DNA from 3 places in the uncultured Agrobacterium sp. genome. Region 3 is predicted to be linked to each of the others. Evidence: predicted binding sites of a transcription regulator. Region 3 holds the regulator's gene; each other region holds the start of a gene.
What was found. The regulator PhoB, encoded in region 3, activates phosphate uptake and scavenging genes when phosphate is short. The targets are predictions, from matches to a motif close to TGTCATNNANCTGTCAT.
Positions count from the first base shown of each region.

Region 1: a site for PhoB is predicted at 2,132-2,148, ahead of QZ869_RS09095 (bifunctional 2',3'-cyclic-nucleotide 2'-phosphodiesterase/3'-nucleotidase). Genes of this name have one in related genera too.
Region 2: a site for PhoB is predicted at 2,846-2,862, ahead of QZ869_RS11395 (UDP-2,3-diacylglucosamine diphosphatase). Genes of this name have one in related genera too.

Region 1 is NZ_CAJYTV010000011.1:122,089-126,257, forward strand. Features, by position in the region: gene QZ869_RS09095 (bifunctional 2',3'-cyclic-nucleotide 2'-phosphodiesterase/3'-nucleotidase) at 58-2,049, opposite strand; gene QZ869_RS09100 (DUF1203 domain-containing protein) at 2,213-2,728, opposite strand; gene QZ869_RS09105 (DUF4344 domain-containing metallopeptidase) at 2,842-3,726, shown strand; gene sseA (3-mercaptopyruvate sulfurtransferase) at 3,767-4,169, opposite strand, start outside.
Region 2 is NZ_CAJYTV010000011.1:600,353-604,521, forward strand. Features, by position in the region: gene QZ869_RS11385 (MlaE family lipid ABC transporter permease subunit) at 1-795, opposite strand, end outside; gene dgcA (N-acetyl-D-Glu racemase DgcA) at 941-1,924, shown strand; gene QZ869_RS11395 (UDP-2,3-diacylglucosamine diphosphatase) at 1,949-2,779, opposite strand; gene QZ869_RS11400 (NADP-dependent malic enzyme) at 3,011-4,169, shown strand, end outside.
Region 3 is NZ_CAJYTV010000016.1:296,785-300,953, forward strand. Features, by position in the region: gene pstA (phosphate ABC transporter permease PstA) at 1-890, shown strand, start outside; gene pstB (phosphate ABC transporter ATP-binding protein PstB) at 960-1,775, shown strand; gene phoU (phosphate signaling complex protein PhoU) at 1,866-2,582, shown strand; gene phoB (phosphate regulon transcriptional regulator PhoB) at 2,605-3,288, shown strand; gene QZ869_RS15005 (hypothetical protein) at 3,360-3,836, opposite strand; gene QZ869_RS15010 (GcrA family cell cycle regulator) at 3,964-4,169, opposite strand, start outside.

The DNA of each region.
Region 1 (4,169 bases), on a different contig from region 3:
CGAGGGAAATCTATCGATGTGTATGATGGCGGCGGCTTGAAGCCGCCGCCACGGCCATTACCCCAACATCAGGCGGAACTTCGCGAAGCCTTCGGCGCCATCGCCCGCTTGCTCGATCTTGGCGCCCTTCACATCCTTCGCGTATTGGCGGCCTTTCGGGCCGGTTTCGAAAATGGCGGTCGTATCGGAGACCGGTGCGAAGGACCAGTTATCGTCAGCAGATGGATTGATCGTACCCTGATCCATAATGTAGCGCACGATCACATCGCGGTTGGTATCGGGCGCGACGAAGATGATCTTGTCGCTACCGATGGCCGGGAACTTGCCGCCACCGCTGGCACGATAATTGTTGGTAGCGACAACGAACTTCTGCTCCGGATCGATCGGCTTGCCCTGGAACTGAAGATTGACGATGCGGCTGCTGTCCGGGTTGGCGGCCTTGCCATCCTTGTCGAACTTGGCAGGTTTCGAGACATCGATCTGATAGGTGACCCCATCGATGATGTCGAAATTATAGGACGGGAAATCATTGTTCAGCAGCGGCGCATCCTTGGATCCTGCCTTGACCGTGTTGAACATGCCGGCCGACATCTCCAGCCAGTCTTTCACCTGCGCGCCGTTGATGAGCACGGCCTGCACTGTGTTTGGATAGAGATAGAGGTCGGCGACGTTCTTGATCGCAATGTCACCGGCAGGGACATCCGTATAATAGTCAGCACCGCCACGACCGCCTGACTTGAACGGTGCTGCCGCAGAAAGCACCGGCAGGTCCTTGTACTGCCCGTCCTTCAGCATGTCCTTGATGTACCAGGTTTGGGCATTGGAAACGATCTGCACCGACGGATCGTCGGCCACTAGCGCGAAGTAGGAATAGAGCGGCGCGGAGCTCTTGCCGACGGGACGGCGCACATAGGCAAGCGCTCCCTCATGGTCCTTCTTGACCGCTTCGATGACCTCCGGCTTGTCCTTCACATCCGCAACGATCTTGCGGTTGTCGTCTCGGTGATAGATCGGTCGGGCTTCTGAGGTGAAGTCGACGATCTTCCAGCTCTTGCCGTCCTTTTCCAGCAGCAGATCGATGAGGCCCATATGCGAACCCCAGAAACCAGCCATTACGGCAGGCTTGCCCATCAATGTGCCCTTGACCGGATCGGCACCATCGATGCCATCCCACGTCTTCGGGCCAGGGAAGACCAGATGCTGGTGACCGGTAAAGACCGCGTCTATTCCCTGTACGCCAGCGAGGTAAAGCGAAGCATTTTCCATGCGTTCGCTCTGGCCCTTGCCGTCGATGCCGGAGTGGGAGAGTGCTATCACAATATCCGCGCCCTGTTCCTTCATGACCGGCACCCAGGCTTTGGCAGCGTCCACGATGTCGCGCGTCTGCGCTTTGCCTTCCAGGTTCTTGGCATCCCACATCATGATCTGCGGCGGCACAAAGCCAATGATGCCGACCTTGATGGGGCTTGTTGCGCCCGAGCCGTCACGGATCTGTTTTTCGAGGATGACATAGGGCTTGAACAAAAGGTCGTCCTGCTTCGGGTCCGATGCCAGTTGACCCTTTGTCAGGTTGGCGCAGACATAAGGGAAATTTGCTCCGCCCAGGGTGTTGAACATGAAATCGAGCCCGTAATTGAACTCGTGGTTGCCGAGCGTGCCACAATCGTAACCGAGCTCATTCATGGCATTGATGACCGGATGTTTGTCGCCTGCCTTCATGCCGCGCTCATAGGCAATGTAATCGCCAAGCGGATTGCCTTGGAGGAAGTCGCCATTGTCGACCAGCATGGAGTTGCCAGCCTCTGCACGCACGGCGTCGATCAGCGATGCGGTACGGGCAAGGCCCAGCGTGTCGTTCGGCTTGTCGGCATAGTAATCGTAAGGAAAAACGTGGACGTGAATGTCGGTGGTTTCCATGATGCGAAGATGCGCCTGATTGCCCTGAGCGCGCGCCGCGAAGGGATGCAGCATGACAAGCGCCGAAGACGCCGCAATACCGCTGAGAAGCGAACGGCGGGTAATGGGGTGAAGGCCGATAAGGGAAGACATGGAAACTCCTGATGTGAAATACGATTGACCTGTCTCGACGCGGGACAAGGTAGAACGAATTGCAGAGGAGTCTATCAGCAAAATGACAGGTGTGTGACACGGCCCGCTCAGCAGGCCGCATAAGAAAAAATTAATATTCAATGCTACGACGTCGTTTTTGACGTCACGCCCTGTCGATGCGGCACTGGAAGCAGTTGTTTCGCGCCGAGCGAACATGCAAATAGGCAATGTCTGGACTTTCAAGCAGTTCCTGTGAACGCACGACGATCTTGGCAGTCGGCGTCACGGCGCCAGTGCCATAGACAATGCGATCGCCTGCATCATAGCCCCGGACGATGTAGTCGGTGCTGTCGAGCATGGTGGGCAGCACTTGAGCCGCCTCAAGGGGAGCGCAGGGCTCGGCATGAATGAAGATCGGTCCTGTCTCGGCGTAAGGCTGTAGGTGACGAAACGGACGGTAAGAGAGAAGTAGCATCGGCTCACCACGCTGTATCTGGCCAAGGCAAGCACGACAGGGAAAGTTGTCCATAGCGATTATCCGTTCCGGTGGCTGACCGTTCGAATCGGGCGCGCCACTGCGGATGGCGTGCGCATGGGCTGGAGGAATGGCGCGAAAGAAGATGGCGGTCGTGGCTGCTCCTTGACGGTGATCTATCAGTTGCTTCTTTGCCGCTATGATCGCCAAACGGTCTGCTATCCACCCGTTTCTTGTCGGTAAGCGAAACCAACCCATTGCGTGGGCCGTTCTGTTTAGCGATCTATGCTGCGTCTCGTTCTGGAAAGTTGACGTCAATGCTGCGCAGGTTTCGAACCGTTCTTTCGGTTGTTCTTCTATGTTCCGTCATGCCTGTGGCACAGGCGCAGGTTGCGCCGGCGCTGGACGATTTGTCCGACGAGCAATTGCAGCAGACTGTGAATTTCGTCATCGGTAATGCCGTTTTCGGCCTCTATCACGAAGCGTCAAAGATGCTGATCTCGGATTTTGCCCTATCCAGTCCGGGCGAAGGCAAGGATGCAGCGGACGAGCTGGCGGCAACGATCATGCTAGAGGCAAACCAGGAATGGTTGGATACCGCAATCGTCAACGCCACCGATAGTTGGTATCTGGCGCGGAGCGCGCAAACACTTCCAGAACACAATCCGCCTGTCTACACGGTGCTTGTTCCAAAAGTCGGGCGTGATCAGCAGATGGCCTGCCTTATGGTAGGTAAGGATGAAGCTGGATATGGCGATCTGGCCACGATGATGGGGCTGCCCAAAAACGAGTGGAAGGCCTGCGAAACGGCTTACCCGCAAACAGTTGCTCGCTGGACTGAGCTGCTCAAGCCGCATGCCAAGACGCCGGGAACAACGAAATTCGATATACGATACGAGCCTGCGCGCGACCCCTTCCTCGACATCTATGCAACGATGGTAAAGGAATCGAAGGTTCTCGATCTGATTGCCCGCGGCTTTAGTGCCTATGATCTCAAGGGTGAGGTGAAGCTGACGGCCAGAAGCTGCGGGAGGCCGGATACCTACTGGTCGGCAGAACGCCGCGAAATCACCTATTGCTACGAGCTTGCCAGGTTTCACGGCGAGCTGATTGCCGCACATCTTCTAGCAAGCAATGGCGATCGCGGCGATGCGCCGGCAAAGGAAATTCCGACAGCCGTCAATCTTGGTCAGGAATTGTAACGCTCCGCTTGGCTTGATCCACGCGGAGCGATGAGGGCCTTCAACTGCGACGTGAAATTTCCAGATACTCGCTGTCGGTCAATGGCTCTACCCAGGCCTCGTAGGTGCTGACCGGCGAAAAGCCCATCATCTGGTAAAGCTGCAATGCGCGGGGATGATCGAGCGTGTTGGTGGAGACGGTTACCTTTTTCGGATTGTCCTGCCAGATCGAATAGAGCGCCTGAAGCAGGAACCATTTGCCGACACCGGCGCCGATCGCTTCTTCCATAAGACCGAAATAGGAGAGTTCAGTGACCTCTCCATCGCCCTTGTTGAACTCGAAAAAGCCGGCTGGTGAACCGTTCAGATAAAGCACGGTCACACAGTTCTTGGAGTCGTTCAAGACGGCAGAAAGCTCGGCATCGCTCATTCGCATGCGCTTTTGCCAGTGCCAGCGCTTACCG
Region 2 (4,169 bases), on a different contig from region 3:
GCCAACGGGATTGAGACCGATGACCTTCAACGCGTCGATTTCCTCACGCATCTTCATCGAGCCGATTTCGGCGGTAATGGCGCTGCCTGAACGGCCAGCGATCATGATGGCAGTCAACAGGACACCGATTTCGCGCAACTGCAAAATGCCGACGAGATCGACGACGAACACTTCAGCGCCGAAATAGCGAAGCTGAAAAGCACCCTGTTGCGCGATGATCGCGCCGATCAGAAACGACATCAGCACGATGATCGGCACGGCGCGCACGCCCATATTATCAACCTGGTTGACGATGGCGGCAGGCGATACGCCGCGCCCTCGTCCGAGCTTCATCTGCGCGCCACGCACCGCGGAACCCAGAATATACATGCCCGCCAGAAAGTCAGAACCTGCCTGCACGACATTGCGTCCGACCGGATCGAAGATACGGCTGGCAATGCTGCGCTTTTGCGTATCCTTCGGCGGCAGCGGCGCTTCATCGGGAAGCGAGGTAATGATCTCCTCGACCTTCTCGTTGCCCTCGAAGCTCACCTCAGAGCCAGATGCTTCCAAACGACTGCGCAGGCGATGCAAAACCCAGGCGCCCGTCGTATCGATATTGTCGATGCCGGAAAGGTCAATCTTGATTGCGCCGGATGCAGCTTTTTCGAGCTTGTCGAGTTCAGGCAGTACGGCAGAGATATTGGCATTACGCCAGGATCCGGTCAGCACATAGCGCGCGCCGCCGCGTTCCGCGCCGTCATCCGCCGAGATTGCAGCCGGTTCCACCTGCTTGCCTGGTTGCTGTTCTTGCATATTTCTCCGCGCGAATGCAGCTTATTGAAAGATTCTCTTAACGATTCATATCGTTTGCCGGACCAGCAAGCCACAGCGGTGCTCCGTAAATGGATAGAAATTTTGCGGGTTCCACGCATTTAACCCCAACTATAAGGCAATTTTTATGGGCCGTTACCTCGAAGCCACAGCACATACCTTTCCAGTTGCAGGAAGCTTCACCATTTCCCGGGGAAGCCGCACGGAAATCCACGTCGTCACCTGCGCTATTACGCAGGATGGCATCAAAGGTCAGGGCGAATGCGTACCCTATGCCCGCTATGGCGAGACGATAGAAGGGGTTCTGGCAGATATCGACGCGGCCGCAAAAGCAATTGCATCGGGCCTGGACAGACAACACCTGCAGCAGGCGATGAAACCGGGCGCCGCGCGCAACGCCGTGGATTGCGCTTTATGGGACTTGGACGCAAAGCTCACGGGTCAACCTGCCTCCTCGCTCATTCTTCCTGCGCCGCCAAAGCCGATTCTGACTGCCTATACGATTTCGCTCGCGGATGCGGAAACCATGGCGGCGAAGACCAGAGAAAACGCCCATCGCCCCTTGCTGAAAATCAAGACGGGAACGCAGGATGACGAGGCTCGACTGCGCGCCGTCCGTGCGGCGGCGCCTGACGCGAAAATCATCGTGGATGCAAACGAAGGATGGGATGAAGACAATATCGAGCGCCACATGGCTATTGCCGCGGAACTCGAAATCTCTCTCATCGAACAACCTCTGCCTGCTGGTAAAGACGATATTCTGGCGAAAATCCGCCGCCCTGTGGCGATCTGCGCCGATGAAAGCGTTCATCTGACAAAGGATCTGGCGTCGCTGAAAGATCGTTACGACGCGATCAATATCAAGCTCGACAAAACAGGTGGTCTTACAGAAGCGATCGTGATGAAACAGGAGGCCGAACGGCTGGGCTACACGATCATGGTTGGCTGCATGCTGGGCACATCTCTCGCCATGGCGCCCGCCGTTTTACTGGCTCAGGATGCGGCGTTCGCAGATCTCGACGGTCCGCTGCTGCTTGCAAGGGAACGCGAACCAAGTCTTGTCTATGAAGGATCGCTCGTACATCCTCCGCGGCCGGAACTTTGGGGATAAAAACGCGAGCCGCGGAAGACCTTCTTATGCGGCTTTCGAACTGATCATCTTGGGAAATGCGACCGGCTCCAACTGGCCAAGCTTTGGCTCTACGGTTTTGTCGCTGGTCTGCATCCAAGTGATAAGTTCGAAGGTGCCGTCCATGTTTTCGGCAATCGCAGTGCAGCTTTCCACCCAGTCGCCGGTGTTGATGTAGCGGATACCGTCGATATCCTCCATCACTGCATGGTGAATATGACCGCAGATCACGCCATCGACCTTGTTGCGGCGCGCCTCATCCGCCACGACGCGCTGGAACTCACCGATGAAATTCACCGCGTGCTTCACCTGCAGCTTTGCCCAGGCCGAAAAAGACCAATATGGCAGGCCAACGCGGCGGCGCACGGCAGCAATAGCGACATTGACGGCAATGGCGGCATCGTAAGCCCAGTCACCAAGATAGGCGAGAAGACGCGCATTGCGCACCACGACATCAAACTCGTCTCCATGCAGCACGAGATATTTTCGTCCATCTGCAGCCTCATGGATCATGCGCTCGGCGACTTCGATGCCGCCGAAATGCGTACCGGGGAATTCGCGCAGGAATTCGTCATGGTTTCCGGGAATGTAGACGATGCGCGCACCCTTACGCGCTTTGCGCAGAAGCTTCTGGACCACGTCGTTGCAGCCCTGCGGCCAGTACCAGCTGCGGCGAAGACGCCAGCCATCGATGATATCGCCGACGAGAACGATCGTATCCGCCTCGTGATACTTCAGAAAGTCCAAGAGAAAATCCGTCTTGGCTGCTTTCGAGCCAAGATGCACATCGGAAATGAAGAGCGTCCGGAAGTGTCTGGTTTCGGTCTCAGCAGCCATGAATTCGTCCCCTCGTCTCAGGAAAGGCGTTTGGAAATCTTTCAGCTCTTGGAAAACCAGACTCGTGTTTCAGCAAGATGACAAAGCGGCACTTCGATGGCCGGGGTCCTGGCTTTTTGCGAATAGCGACATTTACGCTTTTGCATACCACCCCCCAAATAAACGGCTGTACCACCGGTATGTTTGTTGTATGCAAAGACCTTCACGATAATTGAAATAAGCGGTGAAAAGATGAGTTCTCAGGACAAGGGCACGACGCCAAGCAAGAGCACGAGCAATGCGGATCTGGATGAGCAGGCGCTTTTCTACCACCGCTATCCTCGCCCCGGAAAACTTGAAATCCAGGCATCCAAACCGCTCGGCAACCAGCGAGATCTGGCACTTGCCTATTCGCCAGGGGTTGCAGCCCCGTGTCTTGCTATCCATGAGAATCCTGAAACGGCAGCGGAATATACTGCACGCGCCAACCTTGTGGCGGTGATTTCCAACGGCACCGCCGTCCTCGGTCTGGGCAATATCGGGCCGTTGGCATCAAAGCCCGTCATGGAAGGCAAAGCCGTCCTCTTCAAGAAATTCGCCGGCATCGACGTCTTCGATATCGAAATCGAGGCGCCCGGCATCAACGACATGGTGTCTACCATTTCGGCGCTGGAGCCGACCTTTGGCGGTATCAATCTCGAAGATATCAAGGCGCCGGAGTGCTTCGAAGTCGAGCGCCAGCTGCGCGCTAAGATGAACATCCCGGTCTTCCACGACGATCAGCATGGTACGGCCATCATCGTTGCCGCAGCCGTGACCAATGCTCTGGAACTTGCAGGCAAGTCTCTTTCCGACGTCAAGATCGTTGCCTCCGGTGCCGGTGCGGCGGCTCTCGCCTGCCTCAACCTACTTGTTGAGATGGGCGCAAAGCGGGAAAACATCTGGGTCCATGATATTGAGGGCCTCGTCTACGAAGGCCGCAACACACTGATGGACGAGTGGAAGGAAATCTACGCGCAGAAGACCGAAAAACGCGTGCTGGCCGAATCCATCGAAGGCGCCGATGTTTTCCTTGGTCTGTCGGCTGCTGGCGTTCTCAAGCCCGAGCTTCTGGCCAAGATGGCGGAAAAGCCGCTGATTCTGGCATTGGCCAACCCAAAGCCTGAGATCATGCCGGATGAAGCGCGCGCTGCCCGCCCTGACGCGATGATCTGCACGGGCCGTTCCGACTTCCCGAACCAGGTCAATAACGTCCTCTGCTTCCCTTACATCTTCCGCGGTGCGCTGGATTGTGGCGCAACCAGCATCAATGAAGAAATGAAAATGGCAGCCGTTCGCGCCATCGCCGAGCTGGCCCGCGAAGAAGTCTCCGAAGTCGCAGCAAAGGCCTACAGCGAAGAAACTCCGGTCT
Region 3 (4,169 bases):
TGATCGGCACGACGCGCACCGTTTCTCTTCTGGCATCGGGTGATGTCGACAGTGCCTTCAAGGGCCAGGTCGATATGACTGGCGAGGAGCAGAACCGCCGCATCTCCGACCAGCAGGTCGGCTGGATGAACCAGTTGGTGGAAAAGGGCGCGTTGGAAAAGAAGTTCAACACCGGTATCTTCTTCAACGGCGCGTCCAGCCGCCCTGAGGCATCCGGTGTCGGCGTTGCACTCATCGGCTCCTTCTACATGATGCTGATCGTTCTGGTGCTGTCGCTGCCGATTGGCGTTGCAGCCTCCATCTACCTGGAAGAGTTTGCGCCGAAGAACCGCCTGACGGACCTTATCGAGGTCAACATCAACAATCTGGCGGCGGTACCCTCTATCGTTTACGGTCTGCTCGGTCTTTCGGTGTTCATCAACTTCATGGGCTTCCCGCGCTCGGCTTCGCTCGTCGGCGGTCTGGTGCTCACATTGATGACGCTGCCCACGATCATTATCGCGACGCGTGCAGCCTTGAAGGCCGTGCCGCCGTCTATCCGCGCAGCCGCACTCGGTCTTGGCGCATCGAAGATGCAGACCATCTTTCACCACGTGCTGCCGCTCGCCATGCCCGGCATCCTGACCGGTACCATCATCGGTCTCGCACACGCCCTTGGCGAAACAGCTCCACTGCTTCTCATCGGCATGGTGGCCTTCGTCGCCAACTACCCGACGACGCCGCTCGATCCTGCAACAGCGCTGCCGGTTCAGATCTACATGTGGGCAAACGAAGCCGAACGCGCCTTTGTCGAGAGAACGTCTGGCGCTATCATCATCCTGCTTATGTTCCTCCTTGTGATGAATGTGGGCGCAATCCTCCTGCGTCGCCGCTTCGAGCGTCGCTGGTAAAAGCATTTTGAGAAAAGTGGATACCTGGTTTCCGTCTGAAAATGCGAAGAACCAAGGGAGAACGGAACAATGAACATGTTGTCGGAAGCAGCAGTTGAAAAGGCGCTGGACAAGAAAATGAATGAAGTTTCCTATAAGATGATCGGCAAGGACGTCTCCGTCTACTACGGCGAGAAGCGCGCCCTTTACGATGTGAACCTCAATGTTCGCGAAAACACCGTAACGGCGCTCATCGGCCCATCCGGTTGTGGCAAGTCCACCTTCCTGCGCACATTGAACCGCATGAACGACACCATCGACGGTTGCCGCGTGACCGGCCAGATCACGCTCGACGGTGAAGACATCTACGATCCTGCAATCGATGTCGTCGAGCTTCGCGCGCGTGTCGGCATGGTGTTCCAGAAGCCGAACCCGTTCCCGAAGTCGATCTACGAAAACATCGCCTACGGCCCGCGCATCCACGGTCTTGCCCGCAACAAGGCGGATATGGATCAGATCGTCGAGTCCAGCTTGCAGAAGGCAGGTCTCTGGAACGAAGCCAAGGACCGCTTGCATGAGTCCGGTACCGGTCTCTCCGGTGGTCAGCAGCAGCGCCTGTGCATCGCGCGTGCTGTTGCCGTTTCGCCGGAAGTCATCCTGATGGATGAGCCCTGCTCGGCGCTCGACCCGATCGCGACTGCCAAGGTCGAGGAACTGATCCACGAGCTTCGCGCCAACTACACCATCGTCATCGTGACCCACTCGATGCAGCAGGCCGCTCGCGTGTCCCAGCGCACCGCCATGTTCCACCTCGGTCATCTGGTCGAGGAGAACGATACGGACAAGATGTTCACCAACCCGGATGACCAGCGTACCCAGGACTATATCATGGGTCGTTTCGGCTGATCCTGCTGTTGCCCGCGCATCCCACCGCGCCTGTCGCTTGAGCCAACAAAAGGCTTGCGACAGGGCGTTTCGAAACTGGAGATTACGACTATGCCGACACATTCCCACATCATGTCAGCCTATGACGAGGAGCTGAAGTTCCTCAGCCGCCGGATCGCCGAAATGGGCGGACTGGCCGAGCAGATGTGCGCCGACGCAGTGCGCGCGCTCGTCAATTCCGATGCGGCCTTGGCGCAGAAGGTCATCTCCGACGATACGATCCTCGATCACGCCGAGCGTGAAATCGGCGACAAGGCGATCGTGACGATCGCCAAGCGTCAGCCGATGGCGGCGGACCTGCGCGAAATCATCGGTTCGCTGCGCATCGCCGCAGACCTCGAGCGCGTCGGCGATCTGGGCAAGAACACCGCCAAGCGCGTCATTGCAGTGGCAGGCACCGGCGTTCCGCGTAAACTGGCGCGTGGCCTGGAGCACCTGTCGGAACTGGCGCTGGTTCAGCTGAAGGAAGTGCTGGACGTCTACTCCACGCGTTCGGCGGAAAAGGCCCAGGCCATCCGCGAGCGCGATGAAGAGATCGACGCCATGTACACCTCGCTCTTCCGCGAGCTTCTGACCTACATGATGGAAGATCCGCGCAACATCACCACCTGCACGCATCTTCTGTTCTGCGCCAAGAACATCGAGCGTGTTGGCGATCACGCGACCAACATTGCCGAGACCATCTACTACATGACCACCGGCAGCCAGCCGGCAGGTGAGCGTCCGAAGGACGATAGTTCCAACACGCTCGGCGCTGTGACCGAGTAAGCGACAGATAGGATCTGGAGCCATGGTGCCGAAAATCGCCGTTGTCGAAGATGAGGAGGCGCTGAGCGTCCTCCTGCGTTACAATCTCGAATCCGAAGGCTATGACGTCGACACTATTCCGCGTGGCGACGAGGCGGAAATCCGCCTCCAGGAGCGCACGCCGGATCTTCTCATCCTTGACTGGATGTTGCCAGGCGTCTCCGGCATCGAGCTTTGCCGTCGCCTGCGTATGCGCCCCGAAACCGAACGTCTGCCGATCATCATGCTGACGGCGCGCGGCGAGGAAAGCGAACGGGTTCGCGGTCTGGCTACGGGCGCCGACGACTATGTCGTCAAACCCTTTTCCACGCCGGAGCTGATGGCACGTGTCAAGGCGATGCTGCGTCGCGCCAAACCCGAGGTTTTGTCCTCGGTGCTGAAATGCGGTGATATCGAACTCGACCGTGAGACGCATCGCGTTCACCGCAAAAGCCGCGAAGTCCGCCTTGGGCCGACCGAGTTCCGTCTGTTGGAATTCCTCATGACGTCGCCGGGACGCGTCTTCTCCAGATCTCAGCTTCTCGATGGCGTCTGGGGACATGACATCTACGTGGATGAACGCACGGTGGACGTCCATGTTGGTCGCCTGCGCAAGGCACTGAACTTCTCGAGCATGCAGGATGTGATCCGTACCGTTCGCGGTGCCGGATATTCCATGGAAGCCTGATTGCCTTAGGGAGCGCTTTCTATCATGGCAAGCGCTCCGATTTTTCTCACGCAGCAGCCTGCAGCATATGGCTACGGGGCGTCAGATCTCGAGGTAGGAAGGGGATAGCGCGCGGCGTCTATTTCGTCCTGCGATAGCGGGCTGCGTTGCAGCACCTCCTCATAGTGGGCTCTGGTTCGAGCGCCATAACTCTCCTTGATGTCGTTCATCAGCTCGATTTCCTGATACATCCAGTTCCAGCGCGAGTAGCGGTCAGGATCGCCAGAGCGACCGGCTTGCTTTTGCCGAAACTCAAGCTCTCGATCGCGCACCAACGCGCTCGAGACGATCGACATCAGTTGGAACGCGGCATCGTCCATGTCGTTCGCCTCGCGCCGCCAATACTCCTTGCCACGCTCTTCGCAGATCAGCCAGTAGCGACCCCGTCGCCATTCGACATATACCGTCCCGTCGCCGCGTGCGCGGCGCGGGATCGGAGGGAAGGGCGTTTTGACCACCTTCGTCCATAGGACCGAGATATAGTCGTAGAGCGTGTCGATCGCGTTCATGGTGGTAGTCTGCGCATGATCGCTGCTGCAGGCAAGTCTGGACCAATTGGATCGAGGAAACGCTTGAAGGAACGCACAAAAAAAGCGGGCCGAAGCCCGCTTTTCGAAATGGTCTTGAAACTGAGCCTTACGCCTTACGGCGTTCGCTCACCGGCTGGTAAGCCATTTTCGCGTGGAACTTGCAATAAGGCGACGCTTCAGCTGCTTCGCAGCCACAGAAGTGGAAGTCGTCCTTGAGCGGGTCACCGACGGGCCACTTGCAGGTACGTTCGGTCAGCTCCGTCAGTGTCAGGCGACGCGAGATCGGGATGACGACATTGTTGGAAGAGCGGA